Regions from separate parts of the Leifsonia sp. GW821-FHT13C09 genome, predicted to be linked through region 2. Evidence: predicted binding sites of a transcription regulator. Region 2 holds the regulator's gene; the other holds the start of a gene.

Region 1 (10,352 bases), on a different contig from region 2:
CGCGGACGACATGATCCAGGCGCTCGACGCGTTCGCCGACCGTGCGGCTCGTCGCTGCGCGGTGTAGCGGGAGCAGGGGCGCCCGGGAGGGCGTGGCTGCCCCACGTAGGGCTACGCCCCGGCCCACTCCAGCACCCGCAGCGCCCGCAGCGTGTTCCACCGGCTCGGTTCGCCGACCGCTTCCATGTCGAGCAGCGCGCGCCCCGAGTGCTCGTGGTCGAGCAGCCAGCGGCCGTCCGGCTGGCGCCGCGACGCCACGACGGACACGGCCTCCGCCACCCGCTCGTCCGCCGGCACGCCCGCCGCCCGCAGATGGTCGAGGCCGCGCAGGACGTCGTACGACCAGTAGTACGGGAACGAGAAGCGCAGCCAGCTGTCGCGGATGATCGACCCGTCGCTCAGCCGGCGCATCAGCCCCCGCGTCAGCAGATACTCGTGGCCGCGCTCGATCGCCCCGGCCACGTCGGTCGGGCCACCCGCGTCGCGGTAGGCCGTCAGGCCCTCGAGCGCGCAGATCGTGCTGTGGAACGAGCCGGGGTCCTGCCGGGTCTCGGCGTAGCAGTTCCAGCCGCCGTCGTCCTGCTGCTCGTTCAGCAGCCGCTCCACGATAAGCTCGCCGGGATGCCCGAACCGCGCGCCGGCGACGAGCACGCGGCCGTTGATGCACGGCTCCACCTCGCCGTCGAAGAACGGATGGTTCCACCACTCCTCGCCCCAGTCGACGTGCCGGACGACCCGGTCGACCGCGACGCGCGTCCGCTCGCCGTCCGCGGGTCCGCCCAGCAGGGCCAGGAGCAGCATCGCGTCATCCACGCCTACCCGGTCGCGCTGCGTCCAGACGCCCTCGCCCCAGGTGCCGTCCTCCTGCTGGAGGTCCAGCAGGCGGGCGCCCCAGCCCTCGGTCTCCACCGTCGCGCGCTCCGCGGCGACCGCGTCGTCCGGTTCATGGAGAAGGTCGTGGCGCACCTGCCACCGGATCGCAGGGTCGCCGTCGAGAAGCCAGCCGAGGACATCCACGGCGGCCAGGCTACCCGGCGAACGACTGCGTGCCCAGTACCGCCAGCAGGGCCGGGTCCTCCGCCGCCTCCGGCGTCAGTTGCTCTGACAGGCCGCAGGCGCGACCGCCGGCGGCAGGACATTCTGCGAGCAGATCGTCGTGCGGTCCCGCCACTGCCACGCGCCCTCGACCCACTGGAAGACCGCCGTCGTCTGCGACTGGGGATGGTTGACGCCCGCCGCCGCCCAGCCGGCGCTGCACGCCAGGTCGGTGCCGATGGTCCCGGGGAGTCCCGCCGCCGCGAGCGCGCGCTGGAGGGCAGCGGCCGTGCAGTCGGGCGTCCCGCCCGAGCCTCCCGCGCCGGGCGTGCTGGTCGGCGCCGGTGTCGCGGTCGGAGCGGAGGTCGTCCCCGGCGCGGGCGCCCCGGCCACGCTGCCGTACCCGAGCGCACCGAGCGGACCGTCGATGCGGCCGGCGGTCGCCCACGCGACCCCGTCCGCGCTGGAGCTCACGCGCGTCGTGTTGAAGGCGTGGCCCTGGTTGATGAGCTCCGAATCCTCGCTGCCGAGGAGCCAGCGGCCGCCGCCGGCCGCCAGGACATGCGGGAGCTGCTGCTTCAGCGCCGCGGGACTGGACGTGGTCCAGGTTCCGCCCCCGGCGCCCGCGTCGATCAGCGTGTCCTGGAGCGGCGGGTCGAACGAGGCCGGGTCGGCCGGGTACGTGGTGGACGCCGCGATGCGCCAGCCGTCGGCGCCGTGAGCGACGATCCCGTCCGTCTGCTGCGCGAGCGGGGCGCCGCTCGCGGTCCACGTGGTCCCGTCCGCGCTCTGGTACACGTTCACGGGGGAGTTCAGCACGTAGATCGCGTTGGCCGTCGCAACCCAGTGACCGTCGCCGTAGGCGATCGACCAGAAGCCGTCCGATCCGGGGGTGTCGACGGTCGTGGTCTTCGTCCAGCTCGTGCCGTCCGTGCTCGCGTAGACGTCGGCGTGACCGCTCGGCTGTGAGAGCCCGGTCGAGTCGCTGTAGCCGTCGGCGGGGTCGCCGACCGCGAGCCAGCCTCCCGTCCCGAAGCCGACGGCGCGGAGGCGGCCGCTCACCGTGGTGGCGACGGTCCACGTCCTCAGGTCGGGCGAGGTGAGGATCTCCGAGTGGATCGACGCCTGGTCGTCGGACGCGGCGACCGCGACCCAGCGCCCGTCCCCCCACGCGAGTCCCGAGATCAGCTCGTGCGGGACTGTCGTCGCGCGCGCCCACGCGGCGCCGTCCGCGCTCGTCCACAGGACGGATTGGTCGGCGATCCCAGCGCCCACCGATGAGGTCCAGCTCGCGGCCGCCCACACCGCCGCCCCGGCGCCGAGCGGCTGCGCGTAGACCTGGCCGCTCTCGCGGTCGACGAGCTGGAAGCTTCCGCCCGCCGTGCCGCCGTGGACCAGGATCACGCCGCCTGCCGCGTATCCCGGCCACACCGCGCCGGTGGTCGACGCCGACGGCACGGACACCACGCTCGGCTCGGTCAGCGGGTTGCCGCAGTTGCACTTGACCCGGGGGACGCCGGCGCTGTCGACCATCACCGCGGTGCCCGCCTGCAGGATCGCAGGGAAGGAGGTCGCCGCGCCTGCGCGGTAACCGTGGTTCTGCACGAGCGTGTCGCTGTTGAGGATCACGGGGGTGAGGCCGGCGACGTAGTGCTCGATCGTCGCCGGTGCGGTGCCGAGCACGTGCGCCCAGGCGGCGGCCTTGGCCGGGGAGTCTCGCAGGAAGCGGACGAGTCGCTGTGCATCGCAGACGTGGACGTTCCCGCTGCCTCCGTACAGACCCGGGGCGGTGCCCTCTGCGACAGGCGTGCTCGTTCCGCCGGCTTTCGGGAGGGTGGCGCGCAACTGTGCGGACTTCCGGGTGACGGTCGCCGAGGCGGTGGGCGCGGCCTCCGTCTGAGTCGTGTCGGTGAACGGGTTCGGGCCTGGCTTGTCGGCCGGTACGAGCGTCAACGGAGCGGCCGAGGCCGAGCGGCCGATCGCGATGCCGGCGACGACCGCGGCGACGACGACGGCGACGGCGACGACGATTGCGGCGGCGAGCCACCAGCGCCGTCGGCTGCGCGACCTCGGACCGTGTCCGTCTGGGTCGGGCGGGGTCCGGGGGACGGCGTCCCTCGACATGAAGGTGAGAATAGCTCAAATTTGAACGGGTGGGGAGGTTCTCAGGCGAACGACTGGGTGCCGACCACGCTCAGCAGCGCCAGCTTCTCCGCCGCCTCGGTGCGCGGTGCGGCCGTCAGGACAAGCAGGCACTGCGACTGGTCCTCGGTGAAGAGCGCCTGGCAGTCCAGCTCGATCGCGCCGAGCTCCGGGTGGAGGAGGGTCTTGTGGTCCTCGAACCGGCGGGCGACCTCGTGCCGCTCCCACAGCTCCGCGAACTCGGGGCTCCGCTCCAGCAGCGCGCGCACCAGCTCGCCGGCGCGCGACTGCGGGCCGAGCGCGCCGTAAGCGTCGCGGAGCGAAGCCACCTGGGCGCGGCTCTGCCGGTCGCGGTCGGCCTCCGGGTACATCGCCCGGGCCGTCTCCGGGGCGGTGAACCAGCGGTAGAACTCGCTGCGCTCGAGGCCGATGTAGTGCGACCGGTCGCCCAGCAGCGCGACGGCCAGCCGGTTCTGCAGGAGCGTCTCGCCGAGGTTGGACAGCACCAGCGCGGGCGTGTCGTCCAGCCGGTCGAGCACGCGCTGAAGCGCGGGAGGCACATGCGCCCCGCCGAGACGGTCGGGGGTGTTGTGCCCGGCGACGCGGTAGAGGTAGTCGCGCTCGTCGGCAGAGAGCCGGAGGGCGCGCGCGAGGGAGGCGAGCATCTGGTCGCTCGGCTGCGGGCCGCGGCGCTGCTCCAGCCGCGTGTAGTAGTCGTTCGACATCGCGGCGAGCATCGCGACCTCCTCGCGGCGCAGGCCGGGCGCGCGGCGGCGGGGGCCGGAGGGCAGGCCGACGTCCTCCGGGCGCAGCGCCTCGCGGCGGCGGCGGAGGAAGTCGGCGAGCGCGGTGCGGTCCATCACACCATCATCCGACGTCGGGCGGGTCCGAGCCAGGGATCGCGGATCCCCCGATGAGCGCTCCGCTCCCGCCCGCGGAGGAACCCCCGCAGAGTGGAGGGCATGAACATCACAGGGAACACCGTCTTCATCCCCGGCGCCACCAGCGGCATCGGGCTCGCCCTCGCCGTCGCCCTCCACGAGCGCGGCAACAGCGTCATCGTGGGAGGCCGCCGCACCGAGCTTCTGGAGGCCATCGCCGCCGAGCACCCCGGCATCGACACCGTCCGCATCGACACCGCCGACGCCGAAAGCATCCGGGAGGCCGCGGACACCGTGCTCGCCGCCCACCCCGACCTGAACGTGCTGATCACGATGGCCGGCATCATGCGGGCGGAGGACTGGCACCGTCCCGAGGCGTTCCTCGCCTCCGCAGAGTCGATCGTCACCACCAACGTGCTCGGCCCGATCCGGCTGATCGCGGCGTTCGTGGAGCACCTGCAGACCCGCCCGGACGCCACGATCGTGACCGTGTCTTCGGGACTGGCGTTCACGCCGCTGAAGGTGACGCCGAGCTACAACGCCAGCAAGGCGGCCATCCACATGCTCAGCGAGAGCATCCGCCTGCAGCTCGCCGACACCTCCGTGCGCGTCATGGAGCTGGAGCCGCCGGCGGTCCGCACCGCGCTCATGCCGGGACAGGAGGAGAGCGACTTCGCGATGCCGCTGGACGAGTTCGTGGCGGAGGTCATGGAGCTGATCGAAACGCAGCCCGACGCAACCGAGCTCCAGGTGGAGCGCGTGAAGTTCCTCCGCTACGGCGAGGCCCGCGGCGACTACGACCGCGTCGTGGAAGTGCTGAACGGCTCCGACCCGCACGCCCGCGAGTCCGCCGCTTAGGAGGCGTACTCGGGCGTGAGGGCGAGCCAGGCCGCGAGCGCGTCGATCTCGGCGCGCACCGCGTCCCGCACCTCCGGCGCGAACGGCTCGTCCTCGTGGACGGCGGCGACGCGGAGGATGCCGGCCTTCCGGTCGGCGGTGGCGTCGAGCTTGCCGATCAGCCGGTCGCCGTGCAGGATCGGCAGCGCGAAGTAGCCCCAGCGCCGCTTGGCGGCGGGCTTGTACATCTCCAGCAGGTACTCGAACCCGAACACCTCCTGGCTGCGCACCCGGTCGTGCACGAGCCGGTCGAACGGCGACAGCAGCGCGGTCCGTCCGGCGAACGGGAGCCCGACGGCGGCCGGGTCCACCCGCCACTCGAGGGTGCTGCCCTCGACGGTCGCCGGTTCGCCCGCCTCGCCCACGAGGGCGCGACGGGCGATTCCGAGCGCGCGCAGCCTGCGCTCGTCGCGCAGCCGGGCGGCCTCCGCCTCCGGCACGACCTCGATGCCGTCCGGGTAGACGCGCTCGCCGAGGTCCCAGGTGCGCTGGCGGCCGATCCGCCCGGCGACGGCGACCTCCCCGCGGCCCTGCAGCAGTTCGAGCATGCGGGTGACGTTCTGGCCGTGCGTCCAGCCGGTCGACACCCACGGCACGGCGGCGGTGTCCGGGATGTCCTTCGACAGCGTCGGGCCCTGGTCGCGCAGCAGAGCGAGCACGTCGCGGCGGAACGCATCGTTCGCCTCCAGCCAGGCCTGCGCACCCGACAGGCGCTCGGGCCAGCGCGACATCCGGTCGAGGTGGAGGCCGAGGTCGGAGACCGGCCGCACCATCGCGAACGGCGGCGTGACCGGATCGTCCATCGCCTTGACCTCGTAGAGCAGGCGGTCGGTCTCCAAGGCCTCCACCAGCGCCTCCGGCCGGTAGGTCGCACCGAGCCGGGTGTAGGCGATGAGGTCCGCGCTCGGCGCGATGGCGGCGGTGGGGTCGAGCTGGAGGAAGGTCAGGCTCTCCACGAGCGGGACGATCCCGGCCGGCCGCGCGGCGTCCAGGCGCTGCGCCCGCACGGCGATCCGGCGCGCTTCGTCGCGGTCCAGGGTGACGGCCATGCCCCCCACGGTAGCGGCGGGATCCGACGTCTGCGCAGCGCGCCCGCTACGACTCGATCCGCGACTTCCGCCGCCGCAGGGCGATGGCGCGCACCAGCACCGGGCCGACCGAGAGCACGACGATCCCGATCAGCACGAAGTCCAGGTACTTCGACACGAAGTCCGCGACGCCGGGGATGTGGCCGAGTCCGTAGCCGATCAGCGTGACCCCGGCGGCCCAGACCGCGGCGCCGATCACGTTGAAGAGGCTGAACACCCCGTGGCGCATCCGGCCGACGCCGGCCGCGACGGGCGCGAACGTGCGCACGACCGGCACGAAGCGGGCGACGACGACCGCGCCGCTGCCGTACTTGTCGAAGAACCGCTGTGTCCGCAGCACGCTGGCGCGGCTGAAGACACCGGACTCGCGCCGGTCGAACACCGCCGGGCCGGTCTTCCAGCCGATCAGGTAGCCGACCTCACCGCCCACGATCGCCGCGATGGCGACCGCGACGATCACCAGCCAGAGCGGCTGCGGGATGTGGCCGGTGAGCGTGAGCACGCCCGCGAAGAACAGCAGGGTGTCGCCGGGCAGGAAGAACCCGAGCAGGAGGCCGGTCTCGGCAAAGACGATCGCGCAGATGCCGAGCAGCGCCCAGGGGCCCGCGGCCTGGATCAGGCCCTGCGGATCGAGCAGCCCGGTGTGGACGAGGGCGCCGGCGGCGGCCAGTGCGTGGGCGGTCATGGGGTCCTTTCGTACAGCGAGATCAGTTCGCGATGGGTCGTCATCCGCGTCGTGGTCTCGTGGTAGCCGAGAGTCGTGAGGTCGGCGACGCCGTAGTCGTCGACCGAACCGGGGGAGGGCGCGAACTCGATCAGCCAGACCCGGTCGATGCCGTCGAATCGGCCGAGAGCCCCGGCCTGGCGCACAGTGTACGCGCTGTCCCGCCACGTCGAGGTCTCGGGGTAGGGGACGCGCAGGGCGACGTCCCTCGTGTTCGCGAATCCTGCGGGGTAGGTGTGCTCGGCGAGGCGGGGGAGCTTGGACGGCTTGGTCGATTCGTCGAACACGACCGCGTCACCGGGGAGCGCGTGCGCCCCGATCGCGGCGGAGACCTCCGCCCAGTCGCTCTGGTTCTTCGCGTACGGCGTGCGCTCGGCGACGAGGACGGGGAAGCACAGCGCGAGGACCAGCGCTCCCGCGACGACGCCCGCCCAGCGCCGCCAGCGGAACACCTCGTCCACGCCGCACGCGATCAGGAGCGCCGCGGCCGGCGCGCAGAACGACACGTACCGGGCGGTGAAGTCGGGCACGACCGACTGCACGGCGATCAGGATGGCCGGCGGCAGGAGCAGCCAGAGCAGGGCGAGCCCGACGGGGGACGGGACGCGCGACTCCGGGAGCCCGAGGAACCGCTCCCCGCGAGCCCGCGCCACAAGCACCCGCTGCCGGACCGCGACCGCGACGGCCAGGACGATCAGCGCCCAGGCCGCGATCCCGAGCGGCCAGGAGTCGCCGAACCACAGGCCGCTGAACAGGGTCTCCGGTGCGAGCTGCGGCACGGCGCCGAGGTAGGAGATCTGGTTGTGCTGGCCGATCGCGAAGACCAGCAGGGGCGCGACGGCCAGCACCGCCCCGCCCACTGCGATCAGCAGGCCGCGGACGGTGCGCCGCGGCGGGCGGCAGAGTGCGACGATCACGCCGTGGACCACCACGAAGAGGATCGTGTAGAGGAAGACGTACGTCCCGAGCGCGAGCAGCGCGCCGTAGCCGACGAACCACGCGGCCCGCGGCCGCTCCCGGTCGAGCACTGCGACGAGCAGCACGGTCAGCCACGCGACGACTGCGGCGGAGAACGCGAACGAGCGCGCCTCCTCGCCCATGTAGGTGACGCGGGGGAGGAGGGCGCAGACCAGGCCCGCGACGACCGCCGTGCGGGTGTTCCGCAGACGCGCCGCCAGGAGCACGACGGCCGCGGTGGCCAGCCCGACCGCGATCGCGCTCGGCAGCCGGACGGCGACGGGGGAGAACCCGAACAGTGCGCCCCAGAAGTGCAGGCCGAGGTAGTACGTGCCGTGCACGGCGTCGATGTTGCCGAGCATCCGGAACAGCGACGGCAGCGGTCGCTGCGCCGACATGACGCTGGTCGCCTCGTCGCCCCAGAGCGACGGGATGCCGGAACCGATGGCGGAGAGTACGGTCGCGAGCACGCCGAACGCCGCGGCGAGCGCCACGGGGCGGGTGAGGGGCCGGGCCGTCTGCGTCGGGGCCGGCCGCAGCATCGTGACAGACAGGTCGGCACCGTCCTCTCGAATCAGCGTCCACCTCCAGTGAATCCCAATCCTCCCCAGAAAAGTCCAAGACGGTGGTGAACGGTCGCGGAATAATCCTCCCACCCGAGCGTTGAACTTGAGTGCAATCAGCTCAACTTTCAGAAACAGGAGATCAGGTGCCTGAGAACTTCACCCCCGAGAACGGCAGCGAGAACTCGTTCGACGAGTTCCTCTCGCGCTACCTCGCGGGCGAGCGCGCCCGCGCCGCGCGCTCCATCGACATCAGCCGGTTCCTCAGCCGGCGCACGCAGGAACTCCTCGCCGAGGCGGGCCGGTACGCCCTCGAGCACGGTCACCGCGAGCTGGACGCCCTGCACATCCTCCGCGTGATGGCCGGCCAGGAGCCCGCGTCCGAGGCCATGCGCCGCATCGGCGTCGACCCGTCCGCGGTCGCCGCCGCCGCCGAGCAGCGCCTCCCCGCGTCCGGGGAGCCGATCGACGCCGACGGCGCCTCGATCACCGCTTCCGCCCAGCGCGTGCTTTTCCACGCCTACCAGGTGGCCCGCGCCTCCGGTGCGACCTACATCGACCCCGAGCACCTCTTCTTCGCGCTCGTGATCGGTCAGGACGCCCCCGCCGGGCAGGTCCTCCAGGCGGCCGGCGTCACCCCCGACTCCCTCACGAACGCCATGCGGCAGTCGGCCACCGTCGGTGCGGGAGCCCAGGACACCGCAGAGACGGCCGGCGAGTCCGAGACCCCGATGCTCGACCAGTTCGGCACCGACCTCACCGCGCTCGCGCGGGACGGCAAGCTGGACCCGGTCATCGGCCGGCTCGACGAGATCGAGCAGACCGTCGAGATCCTGTCCCGCCGCACCAAGAACAACCCCGTCCTGGTCGGCGAGGCCGGCGTCGGCAAGACTGCGATCGTGGAGGGCCTGGCCCGCGCGATCGTCGCGGGCGACGTCCCCGAGCAACTGCGCGACAAGAAGGTCGTCGCGCTCGACCTCGCCGGGATGGTCGCCGGCACCCGGTACCGCGGCGACTTCGAGGAGCGGCTCACCAAGCTCATGGACGAGATCAGCACGGGCAAGGACCAGCTGATCGTGTTCGTGGACGAGTTGCACACCGTGGTCGGCGCCGGAGGGTCCGGCGAGTCCGGCGGCATGGACGCGGGCAACATCCTCAAGCCCCGGCTGTCGCGCGGCGACCTCCACCTGGTGGGGGCGACCACGCTCAAGGAGTACCGCCGCATCGAGAAGGACCCGGCGCTGGAGCGCCGCTTCCAGCCGGTGATGGTCGGCGAGCCGGGCGTCGAGGACGCCGTGCTCATCCTGGACGGCCTGCGCTCCGCCTACGAGGAGCACCACGCCGTCACGTACACGCCGGAGGCCATCCGCGCGGCGGTGGAGCTGTCCAACCGCTACATCTCCGACCGGTTCCTGCCCGACAAGGCGATCGACCTGATCGACCAGGCGGGCGCCCGGCTGCGCCTGTCGCTGGGCAAGCGGGTGGACGCGTCCGAGCTGATGCAGCGCCTGGCGACCCTGGAGTCCGAGAAGAACTCCGCCGTCGCGGCCGAGCACTACGAGGAGGCGTCCCGCTTGCGTGACGAGATGGAGGCCGTGCAGCAGGAGATCGACGAGCTCGGGAAGAACCCGCGCCGCGCCGCCGAGGCGGTCGTGGACGAGGCAGAGATCGCCGCGATCGTGTCCCGTGCGACCGGCATCCCGGTGTCCCGCATCGGCGACGCCGACCGGGAGCGCCTCGCCGCTCTGGAGTCGGAGCTGCACGCGCGGGTCGTCGGCCAGGACGACGCGGTGACGGCCGTCGCGAAGGCGGTGCGCCGCAACCGCACCGGCCTCGGCGACGAGCGCCGTCCCGTCGGCTCGTTCCTATTCCTCGGCCCGACCGGCGTCGGCAAGACCGAGCTGGCCAAGTCGCTGGCGGAGTCGCTGTTCGGCGACGACAAGGCGATGATCCGGTTCGACATGAGCGAGTTCGGCGAGCGCCACACGGTCGCCCGCCTGGTCGGCGCCCCTCCCGGGTACGTCGGCTACGACGAGGCCGGCCAGCTCACCGAGCGCGTGCGGCG
Region 2 (10,352 bases):
GGTAGCGGTCCAGCTGTTCCTTGTCGAGCTGGTACACGCCCGCGCCGCCGGCCAGGCCCTCCGCGGAGACCTGCACGTACCCGCCGCGCTCGAACGTCAGCGCGGCGTGGAGCTTGTAGGGCGACTTGTCCGGGGAGAACCGCACATCCCGGTAGGGACGGAACAGGCGCCCAGCGCCGAAGGCCGGCTCGAGCGCCTCCGCGAGGGCGTGCATCGGCCCGGCGACCCGCTGCTCGTAGCGTTCGCGGTTGGCGAGCCAGAATGCTTTGTCGTTGTGCAGGGTCAGCTCGCGGTAGAACGCGATCGCGTCCTCGTCGAACCCGGTGAATGTCATGCGCCGATGCTACGTCGTCGGCAGCCGGCCGACTCTCCCGGGCCTCCCGGGTCTCCCGGGCCTCCCCAGATCGTGGGAGTGTGGGCGCCATGCGTGTCATCGTCATCGGAGCAACCGGGCATGTGGGCAGCTACCTCGTGCCGCGTCTCGTCCGCGCCGGCCACGAGGTGGTCGCCATCACCCGCGGGCCGAGCGAGCCCTACCATCCCGACCCGGCGTGGGAGGCGGTCGAGCGCGTCCACCTCGATCGTGACGCGGGCGACGCCGACGGTACGTTCGCCGGGCGGGTGGCCGAGCTCGGCGGCGATGCGGTCATCGACATGGTCTGCTTCACGCCCGAGTCGGCGCGGCAGCTGGTGGAGGCCCTGCGGGGACGGGTGAGCCTGCTGCTCAGCTGCGGGACCATCTGGGTCCACGGTCCGGCGACCGAGGTGCCCACCGCTGAGGATGAGGCGCGCGAGCCGTTCGGCGACTACGGCGTCGGCAAGGACGCCATCGAGAGGCTGCTGCTCGAGGAGTCGCGCACGCCGGGCGGGCTCCGCACCGCGGTCCTGCACCCGGGTCACATCACCGGCCCCGGCTGGAACATGATCGGACCGGTCGGCAACCTCGACCTCGACGTCTACCGTCGGCTCGCGGCCGGTGAGGAGGTCATACTGCCGAACTTCGGGCTGGAGACCGTTCATCACGTCCACGCCGACGACGTCGCCCAGGGCTTCCAGCTGGCGTTGGAGAATCCGGAGGCCGCCGCAGGCCACGGCTTCCATCTCGTCTCCGACCGCGCGCTCACGCTGCGCGGGTTCGCGACGGCCGTGGCCGGCTGGTTCGGCCGGGAGCCGCAGCTGCGGTTCGAGCCGTTCGCCCGGTACGCCGAGCTGATCGACGCCGAGCACGCGCGGACCACCTGGGAGCACATCGCGCGCAGCCCGTCGAGCAGCATCGAGAAGGCTCGCCGCCTGCTCGGCTACGCGCCGCGGTACACCAGCCTGCAAGCCGTGGCCGAGGCTCTGCAGTGGCTGATCGACGAGGGCCGGGTGGACACCGGCGGCCGCTCCGTGCCGGAGCCTGCGCGTACGCCTCGGGGCTAGACCCGAGGCTTCTCCGGACCGGTCCCGTCCGCGTCGGTGGTCGACGCCGGCTCCGTCCGGGCGTGTCGCGGCCCGCCGCGCAGCGGGACCCCCACCACCGCCAGGACCAGCGCGAGGAGTGCGCCGCAGAAGATCGCGATGTCGGCGACGTTCCCGATGAACCAGTTCGCGTAGGCGATGAAGTCGACCACGTGGCCCTGCCCGAACGACGGCGCCCGGAACAGCCGGTCGCCGAGATGCGTCACGGCGCCGCCGAGCAGGAGGCCGAACGCGACCGCCCAGGACCGCGCGCCGACCCGTCGCGAGAAGTACAGGAGCGCGACGACCGCCGCCGCGGCGATGATCGTGAACACCCAGGTCTGGTCGACCAGGAACGAGAACGCCGCCCCCGAGTTGTAGATGAGCTGGATGCCGAGCAGGTTGCCGATGAGCGAATGGTAGACGCCGACCTGGAGGGTGGCGGTCGCCCACAGCTTGGTCAGCTGGTCCGCGAGCACGACGACGACCGCGATCGCCAGGATGAGCGCGAGCGCGCGCGAGCGGCGTCGGAGGAACGCGGCGTCGGCGGCCGCAGGCTCGGTCTCGGACGGTGGGGTGCTGTCGGTCACCCCGTCATCCTCGCACTGTCCAGGTTCTACACCGACACCGGCAGCGCGTACTGCGCCGCCCCGCCGTCCCCGCGGACCTGCCGGTGGATGTCCTCCATCGTGATGTCGAGCTGCCCCGCCGTGCCCGCCGCCGCCGTGAGGTCGCGCAGCAGCGCCTCCGGCACCTCCCCGTCGTACTTGTAGTAGATCTTGTGCTCCAGGCTCGCCCAGAAGTCCATCGCGACGGTGCGCAGCTGCACCTCCACCGGCACCGCGACCGGGCCGCCGCTGAGGAAGACCGGCACCTCGACGATCACGTGGAGGCTCTTGTAGCCGTTGGGCTTCGGGTGCGCGATGTAGTCCTTCACCCGCAGCACGCGCACGTCCTCCTGCGCCGTCAGCAGCTCGAACACCCGGTAGACGTCGGAGACGAACGAGCAGACGATCCGCACGCCGGCGATGTCGGTGATGGCCTCCCGGATCGCGTCGAACGAGGGCTCGCAGTTCTTGCGGATGACCTTCTGCTCGATGCTCTCCGCCGATTTGAGCCGGCTGGAGATGTGCTCGATCGGGTTGTAGTCCTGCAGCTCGGCGAACTCCTCGCGCAGGATGGACACCTTGGTGGAGATCTCGTCGATGCCGAACTTGTACGGCATGATGAACCGCGCGAAGTCCTCGCGGAACGCCTGCACCTCGCTCAGAGTGGCCGGATCGATGCTCTGCAGAGCCTCGATCGCCCGGGTCGAGAGCAGCGGTGCGGGGTCCGAATCCATGTCCTCGACGCTAGCGACGCGGGTTGTGGAACGGGTGTGAATCGGCTGTCGCCAAACCCCCTCGCACTGTGCTTTCGTGTGCGCATGAGCGGCGGGGACGGCGCCGTCACGCCCTTCAACTTCCGCCTCGCGATCCTGCTCGCGATGGCGATGTTCGTACTGGTCGTGGACACCTCGCTGATGAACGTTTCGATCTCGGCCGTCGTCCACGCGAAGGTGATGTCGAACACGCAGCTCGAGAAGCAGCTCGCCCCCGAGACCCCCGAGGTCCGGGCAGAGGTCGTCCGCATCAACACGCAGGCCCGGCCGATCACGCAGCCCGTCGACCAGTACTGGCAGGCAGTCCCGACCGGTTGCATCGCCGTTTGCGGAACGAACGCGGCGACGACGGCTCCTGGACCGTGCGTGGACTTCGGCCCTGACCGGGATTTCTTCTCTCACTTCGGAATAGACGGCGTGATCCCAAAGTTGAGTCAAGCGAACTCAAGTTTTGATCCGAACGGCTTGACAGCATCCACCCGGGATGCCAGGCTTGAGCCGTCGAGGCTCAACTCTTGACCCCACAGACTTACACCGGCTATCCACGCCCAGCAATAAAGGAGAGAAAGCACACATGTCACGTGCAGTAGGAATCGACCTCGGAACCACCAACTCCGTCGTCTCGGTGCTCGAGGGCGGCGAGCCCACGGTCATCGCCAACGCGGAGGGCTTCCGCACCACCCCGTCCGTCGTCGCGTTCACCAAGGACGGCGAGGTGCTCGTCGGCGAGACCGCCAAGCGCCAGGCGGTCACCAACGTCGACCGCACCATCTCCTCCGTCAAGCGCCACATGGGCACCGACTGGACCAAGGAGATCGACGGCAAGAAGTACACCGCGCAGGAGATCTCGGCCCGCATCCTTCAGAAGCTCAAGCGCGACGCCGAGCAGTACCTCGGCGACACCGTGACCGACGCCGTGATCACCGTCCCGGCCTACTTCAACGACGCCGAGCGCCAGGCCACCAAGGAGGCCGGTGAGATCGCGGGCCTCAACGTGCTCCGCATCATCAACGAGCCCACCGCCGCGGCCCTCGCGTACGGGCTCGACAAGGGCAAGGAGGACGAGCTCATCCTCGTCTTCGACCTCGGTGGCGGAACCTTCGACGTCTCCCTCCTCGAGGTGGGCAAGGACGACGATTTCTCCACGATCCAGGTCCGCGCGACCGCCGGCGACAACCGCCTCGGCGGCGACGACTGGGACCAGCGCATCGTCGACTGGCTGATCAAGCGCTTCAAGGACTCGACCGGCGTCGACGTCTCCAAGGACAAGATCGCCCTCCAGCGCCTCAAGGAGGCCGCGGAGCAGGCCAAGAAGGAGCTCAGCTCCTCGATGAGCACCAGCATCCAGCTGCCGTACCTGTCGCTGACCGAGAACGGCCCGGCCAACCTCGACGAGACGCTCACCCGCGCCCAGTTCGAGCAGATGACCAGCGACCTCCTCGACCGCACCAAGAAGCCGTTCCAGGACGTCATCCGCGAGGCCGGCATCAAGGTGTCCGACATCGCGCACGTCGTCCTCGTCGGCGGCTCCACCCGCATGCCCGCCGTGAGCGAGCTCGTGAAGCAGGAGACCGGCGGCAAGGAGCCCAACAAGGGCGTGAACCCGGACGAGGTCGTCGCCGTCGGCGCCGCCCTGCAGGCCGGCGTCCTCAAGGGCGAGCGCAAGGACGTCCTCCTCATCGACGTGACCCCGCTGTCCCTCGGCATCGAGACCAAGGGCGGGATCATGACCAAGCTCATCGAGCGCAACACGGCCATCCCGACCAAGCGCAGCGAGACCTTCACCACGGCCGACGACAACCAGCCGTCCGTCGCGATCCAGGTCTTCCAGGGCGAGCGCGAGTTCACCCGCGACAACAAGCCGCTCGGCACCTTCGAGCTGACCGGCATCGCCCCGGCCCCCCGCGGTATCCCGCAGATCGAGGTCACCTTCGACATCGACGCCAACGGCATCGTGCACGTGTCCGCCAAGGACAAGGGCACCGGCAAGGAGCAGTCGATGACGATCACCGGCGGCTCCAGCCTGCCGAAGGACGACATCGAGCGCATGGTGCGCGAGGCCGAGGAGCACGCGGCGGAGGACAAGAAGCGCCGCGAGTCCGCCGAGACCCGCAACCAGGCCGAGCAGCTCGTCTACTCGAACGAGAAGCTGATCAAGGACAACGAGGACAAGCTCCCCGAGGACGTCAAGAACGAGGTCCAGGGCGACATCGACGCGCTGAAGACTGCGCTCGCCGGCGACGACGACGAGGCCGTGAAGACCGCGTACGACAAGCTGAACGAGAGCCAGCAGAAGCTCGGCCAGGCGATCTACTCGGCCGCGCAGGCGTCCGAGGCCCCGGCCGGCGACGCCGGCGAGGCCGGCGCTCAGGGTGAGGGCTCCTCCTCCGATGAGGACGTCATCGACGCCGAGGTCGTCGAGGACGAGGAGAAGAAGTAACCATGGCCGACCAGAACCGCGACGGGCCTGGCTCGGACGAGCCGGAGCGTGAGGAGCCGATCATCCGCGACAAGCGCCGGATCGACCCCGAGACCGGCAAGGTTCGCGAGCCGCAGGGCGAAGAGCACGACCTCGCGCACGAGGAGCTCGTCGACGTGGGGCCGGGCGAGGAGGAGAGCGTTCTGTCCGACGACGACCTCGACATCCTCTCCGGCCAGACCACGGCCGACCAGCTCGCGGCCGAGCGGCTCGCCGACCTCCAGCGGGTGACCGCGGAGTACGCGAACTACCGCAAGCGCACCGAGGCCAACCGGGAGATCGAGCGCGAGCGCGCCGTCGGGGACGCCGTCAAGGGTCTCATCCCGGTGCTCGACGACGTGGAGCGGGCCGACAAGCACGGCGACCTGACGGAGGGCAGCGCGTTCGCGACCATCGCGGCCAAGCTGCGCACCGCGGTCGAGCGGCTCGGCCTCACCCCGTACGGCGAGAAGGGCGAGCCCTTCGACCCGCAGATCCACGAGGCGATCTTCCAGCAGCCCACCCCGGGTGTGACGGCCGACACCGTCGCCGAGGTGGTGGAGACCGGCTACCGGCTGGGCTCCACCGTGGTCCGGGTGGCCAAGGTGGTCGTCGCCACCCCGGCCTGACCGGGACGATGAGCGCCAGGAGCGGCGGGATGCGTGTCCCGCCGCTCCTTGTGCCCCCAGACATGCAGACTTCGACACAGACAGCGGGCCCCACGAGGGCCGCGACCACGACAGCACAGACAGGAGAGGAGGCGCCGTGGCAAGCCAGGACTGGTTCGACAAGGACTTCTACAAGGTCCTAGGCGTCTCCAAGGACGTCAGCGAGGCGGAGCTCAAGAAGACCTACCGCAAGCTCGCACGCAAGTACCACCCGGACTCCAACCCCGGCGACCCGGCCGCGGAGGCCAAGTTCAAGGAGATCAGCGAGGCGCACTCGGTGCTCTCCGACCCCGAGCAGCGCAAGGAGTACGACCAGATCCGCGCGATGGGGTCCGGCGCGCGGTTCACCGCCCCCGGTTCGGCCGGTCAGGGCGGCTTCGACGACGTGTTCGGCGGGATGTTCGGCGGCGGCCAGGGCGGCCAGCGCTACACGTTCCAGCAGGGCGGCCAGGGCGGCTTCGACGACGTGTTCAGCGGCCTGTTCGGCAACGGCCGGTTCGGCACAACGAGCGGCGGCTACCGCGGCTTCGGCGGACCGACCCGCGGCAACGACGTGACCGCGCACACCACCATCGACTTCGTCACCGCCACCAAGGGCGAGACCATCAGCCTGCAGGCCGGTGACGGTAAGCCGTTCAAGGTCAAGATCCCGGCGGGCGTGGCCGACGGCCAGAAGATCAAGCTGCGCGGCAAGGGCCAGCCCAGCCCCGACGGCGGCGAGCCCGGCGACATCGTGCTCACCGTGACGGTGCGCAAGCACCCCGTGTTCGAGCGCGACGGCCTGAACCTCCGCGTGAACGTGCCTGTGACGTTCGCGGAGGCCGCGCTCGGCGCGACCATCGAGGTGCCGACGCTCGGCGGCGAGCCGGTCAAGCTCCGCGTCGCCCCCGGCACCCCGAGCGGGCGCGTGCTCCGTGTGAAGGGCCGTGGCGTGCAGACCGCGAAAGGCACCGGCGACCTCCTGGCCGTCGTGCAGGTCGCGGTGCCGTCGCACCTGTCCGGCGACGCCAAGGAGGCGTTGGAGGCGTTCGCCGCCAAGCTGCCCGACGAGAACCCGCGTGAGGACATCCTGGCGAAGGCGAGGAGCTGAGTCCGCCCATGGACGAGAACACCCAGGTCTTCGTGATCTCGATCGCGGCCGAGCTGGCGGGCATGCACCCGCAGACGCTCCGGCAATACGACCGGCTGGGGCTCGTGAGCCCGCGCCGAACGGCCGGAAAGTCGCGGCGCTACTCGATGCGCGACGTCCAGAAGCTGCAGGAGATCGCGCGGCTGGGCTCGGAGGGCGTCAGCCTGGAAGGCATCCGCCGCATCCTGGAGCTCGAGGACCACGTGAACGCGCTGAGCGAGCGGGTGCGGGAGCTGGAGTCGGCGCTCGCCGACGAACTGCTCACCCGCCCGGGCCGCCGCGTCTTCGCCGCAGGGTCCGAAGGGGAGGTCGTCTCCATGCGCGCCGGGACGCGTGTCCGCCGGAGCAACCAGATCGTGGTCTGGCGTCCGCTGGAGCGGTAGCGCCCGATCGGGCTGTGAGACCGAGCCGGCCGGCGCCGTGAGAACGGCGCCGGCCGGCTTTCGTCGTCCTGCCGGTGAGCGCTCAGTAGGCGATATACGGGACGTCCCACCAGGTGCTGGCGATCGTCCGCGCGTTCGGCGGCAGCGTGGTGATCTTCACCGGCGTCGGGAAGGTGGCGGGGATGCCCGTTCCGAGGCCGGGGTTGCCTTCCTCGTACAGGCCCGCGAACCAGACGTCGCCCGAGTTGTCGAGGACGATCAGGTTGTGGGCGCCGCAGGCCATCTCCTTCACATCGTCGACGAGCACCTTCGCCCAGGTCCGGCTCGCCGTGGTCGTACCGATGCCGAGGTAGCCGCGCGACGCTCCGTTGCTGCCGATCGCCCAGAGCGAGTTATCCGAGGTCTTGGCGTAATAGGCTCCGCCGTCCGTGTCGAACGGGTGCTTCGCCCAGATCTCGATGACGTCGCCGGGAGGCCCGGCGATCTCCTGGACATCGCCGCCGACGGCGTAGTCCGCCGGCCTGATACTGGCGGGCTGCGTGCTCGAGTACAGCAGGCGTCCGTCGGTGGTGAGCATCAGGACCGAGCGGTCCTCGCTCTGCTGGACCCGCTTCACGCCCGTGACAGGCGTGCCGTCCGGCATCATCAGCTGCGCGAGCTGCCCCCGGAGGGTGCTCTGCGGCAGGCCGTTGGAGTAGTTCCGGAAGCTTCCGCCGTAGCCGCTGAACCAGACCGTCCCGTCAACGAGGCTCCAGACCAGCGTGTCGCCGAACCGGTTGGGGCTGAGCGTGGCGGGCTTGGCGGGGAGGTTGCCGCCGATCTTCTCCCACCGGGTCAGATAACGTGAGCCGGTGGTGTCGCCTGGAATGGCGAGGTAGTTGGAGACCTGCTCACCGGTCGCCCACCAGTCGCCGGCCGAGTCCTCGACGACGAACAGGCCCTGCTCGGACCCGCAGGTGTCCACCACCGCCCGCACGGCGTCCGTGAATGCCGTGCCGTCCTTCTTCAGCGGTTCGATGGGGTTCAGCACCGAGACTTCGTTGGCGCCCGTCCCGACCTCGGCGAACGGGTTGTAGCCGCCGGAGCGGAGCTTCCCGCTCTCGGTCACGAAGAGGTACGAGCTGATGCTGGCGTGGACGCTCGACAGGCGCTCGTCGATCGCCATCGGCGTCGGCCAGGCGACGCCGTTGAGGCTGGAGCCGTTGCCGGTCTGGCCTTCCGGAGTGTGACCGCCGACGGCGTACACGTTCGCGACGCCGGCCGTCAGCGTCGCGACGGCGCTCCCGCCGTTCCCGGTCGCGGTGATCGTGGCCACGGCGTCGCCCTTGCTGTACGGCGGGATCGCGACGTAGACCTCGGCGACCCCGTTCGCCGAGGTCGTCACCGTGACGGTCTGGGTCGGGGTGAACGTCGCGTTCGTCGCCGCGGTGAAGAACGAGAACCCCGCGCCGCTCAGGGTCAGGGTGATGGTCGTCGCGCGAGCGGGCGAAACGGTGATCGGGACGACGGTGGCCGTCGACCGGGAGGCGGTGGGCGATCCCGTCGGCAGGCCGTTGGCGCCGAAGTTGGTGGCGATGGACCAGCCGCCGCCGATCACGCCGGTCAGCGCAGGGGGGATGGTGACCGGGCCGTCGGTGGACGCGGCGTAGGCCGGGGATGCGGTGGCCGCCATGACGGCGGGGACGCTCCAGGCGCTCGCCGCGACGACGGTCCGTCGGGAGGGGAGGCGGCGCCCTGCGTCTGGTCGCAGAGCTTCTTTGGTACTCGACATGTGGTTCCTTGTTTCTCGATGGTGCTTCGGCGGGGAGGCCGTCACCGCAGGACGTTAGGGGGGCCACGTCGTCGTCCCCGCGAAATTCGACGGTCCACAGCCGCATTCGGGGGTGGAACTCACCGTCTGCTTCACCTTAATTCCGTTCACGATCAGGGCTGTTTCGCCTCGGGTGCACACACATCGGGCTTTTGCGCACCGGGTCGTCAACCCCGGAAATGGCGAGGGCCCGCCGCCTCGCCTCCGGAAGGAGGGCGAGGCGTCGGGCCCCGTCGGGAGCTCCGGTCTGGAGCCCGGTTTCTCCGCTATCGCTGCGACGCGGGGAGGGCCTTCGTGCCCTCGATCTTCACCGCCTGGAGGGCGCGCGGGTCGAGCCCGAGCTGGTTCAGGATCGTCGGCGCGATCTGCGTCGTCTCGACCGGGGCGCCGATCCGCTGCGCGTGCTTCGCGCCGGGGGTCGAGACCAGGATCGGGACGTTGCGGTCGTCGGCGCTCGCGCCGCCGTGCTCCGCGATCTTCGAGGTGCCGCCGGTGTAGACGACGCCGGTCTGCGCGATGCCCAGGATGTCCGGGATGCGCGCGTCGGTCGACGCGGTGCCGAAGTACTTCGCGACCCCCGCACCGGCGTAGATCGTGGTCAGGCCGGAGGCCTGCACCGTGACGGGCGCCTTCGAGATGGTGTTGCCCGCGGCGGTGTGGGTCGCCAGGTACTGCTTGGCGAAGTCGGCGGCCGCCTGGGTGCGGTCGTTCAGCCAGAGCTGCATGATGTCGTCGTCGGTGGAGAACGCGACGAGGTCGGTCGCACCCGGGTGGGCGGCCTTCCACGCGGCGTTGAGGCCGGCGATGATCGGGCCGTCGTCGACGCGCTTGAGGGCGGCCGGGTCGGTCGGGGACTGGCCGTGCTTGGCCGACAGGATCACGGTCGTGTCGCCGGCGTGTCCGGTCTTCTTCAGCTCGGAGGTGAACGCGCCCAGCGACGCGTCGACGTAGTCGAGCGCCTTGCTCAGCAGCGGCCCGGGGGTGGAGCCGCCGGCCAGGTAGCCGCCGGTGAGCCCGTCGGAGGTCGGCAGCTTCTGGGCGGTGGAGACCGTCTGGAAGTTCATGCCGAAGATGGCGGGGACC

What was found. The regulator HspR, encoded in region 2, represses chaperone genes until heat shock. The targets are predictions, from matches to a motif close to AAGTTGAGTCNNNNNGACTCAACTT.
Region 1: the regulator HspR is predicted to act here: its motif matches at 8,391-8,415, upstream of AC1ROW_RS05500 (ATP-dependent Clp protease ATP-binding subunit).

The regions. Positions count from the first base shown of each region.
Region 1 covers NZ_JBXAPS010000001.1:1,132,216-1,142,567, reverse strand. Annotated here, with positions in the region: gene AC1ROW_RS05540 (Fic family protein) at 1-67, shown strand, start outside; gene AC1ROW_RS05535 (prenyltransferase/squalene oxidase repeat-containing protein) at 112-1,017, opposite strand; gene AC1ROW_RS05530 (DUF6777 domain-containing protein) at 1,093-3,159, opposite strand; gene AC1ROW_RS05525 (helix-turn-helix transcriptional regulator) at 3,201-4,037, opposite strand; gene AC1ROW_RS05520 (SDR family oxidoreductase) at 4,140-4,916, shown strand; gene AC1ROW_RS05515 (DNA glycosylase AlkZ-like family protein) at 4,913-6,004, opposite strand; gene AC1ROW_RS05510 (DedA family protein) at 6,051-6,728, opposite strand; gene AC1ROW_RS05505 (glycosyltransferase family 39 protein) at 6,725-8,266, opposite strand; gene AC1ROW_RS05500 (ATP-dependent Clp protease ATP-binding subunit) at 8,434-10,352, shown strand, end outside.
Region 2 covers NZ_JBXAPS010000002.1:327,936-338,287, reverse strand. Annotated here, with positions in the region: gene AC1ROW_RS09700 (DUF2461 domain-containing protein) at 1-334, opposite strand, end outside; gene AC1ROW_RS09695 (NAD-dependent epimerase/dehydratase family protein) at 424-1,422, shown strand; gene AC1ROW_RS09690 (signal peptidase II) at 1,419-2,030, opposite strand; gene AC1ROW_RS09685 (GTP pyrophosphokinase) at 2,057-2,782, opposite strand; gene AC1ROW_RS09680 (hypothetical protein) at 2,867-3,340, shown strand; gene dnaK (molecular chaperone DnaK) at 3,396-5,261, shown strand; gene AC1ROW_RS09670 (nucleotide exchange factor GrpE) at 5,264-5,908, shown strand; gene AC1ROW_RS09665 (DnaJ C-terminal domain-containing protein) at 6,045-7,037, shown strand; gene AC1ROW_RS09660 (heat shock protein transcriptional repressor HspR) at 7,046-7,459, shown strand; gene AC1ROW_RS09655 (RCC1 domain-containing protein) at 7,542-9,230, opposite strand; gene AC1ROW_RS09650 (alkaline phosphatase family protein) at 9,536-10,352, opposite strand, start outside.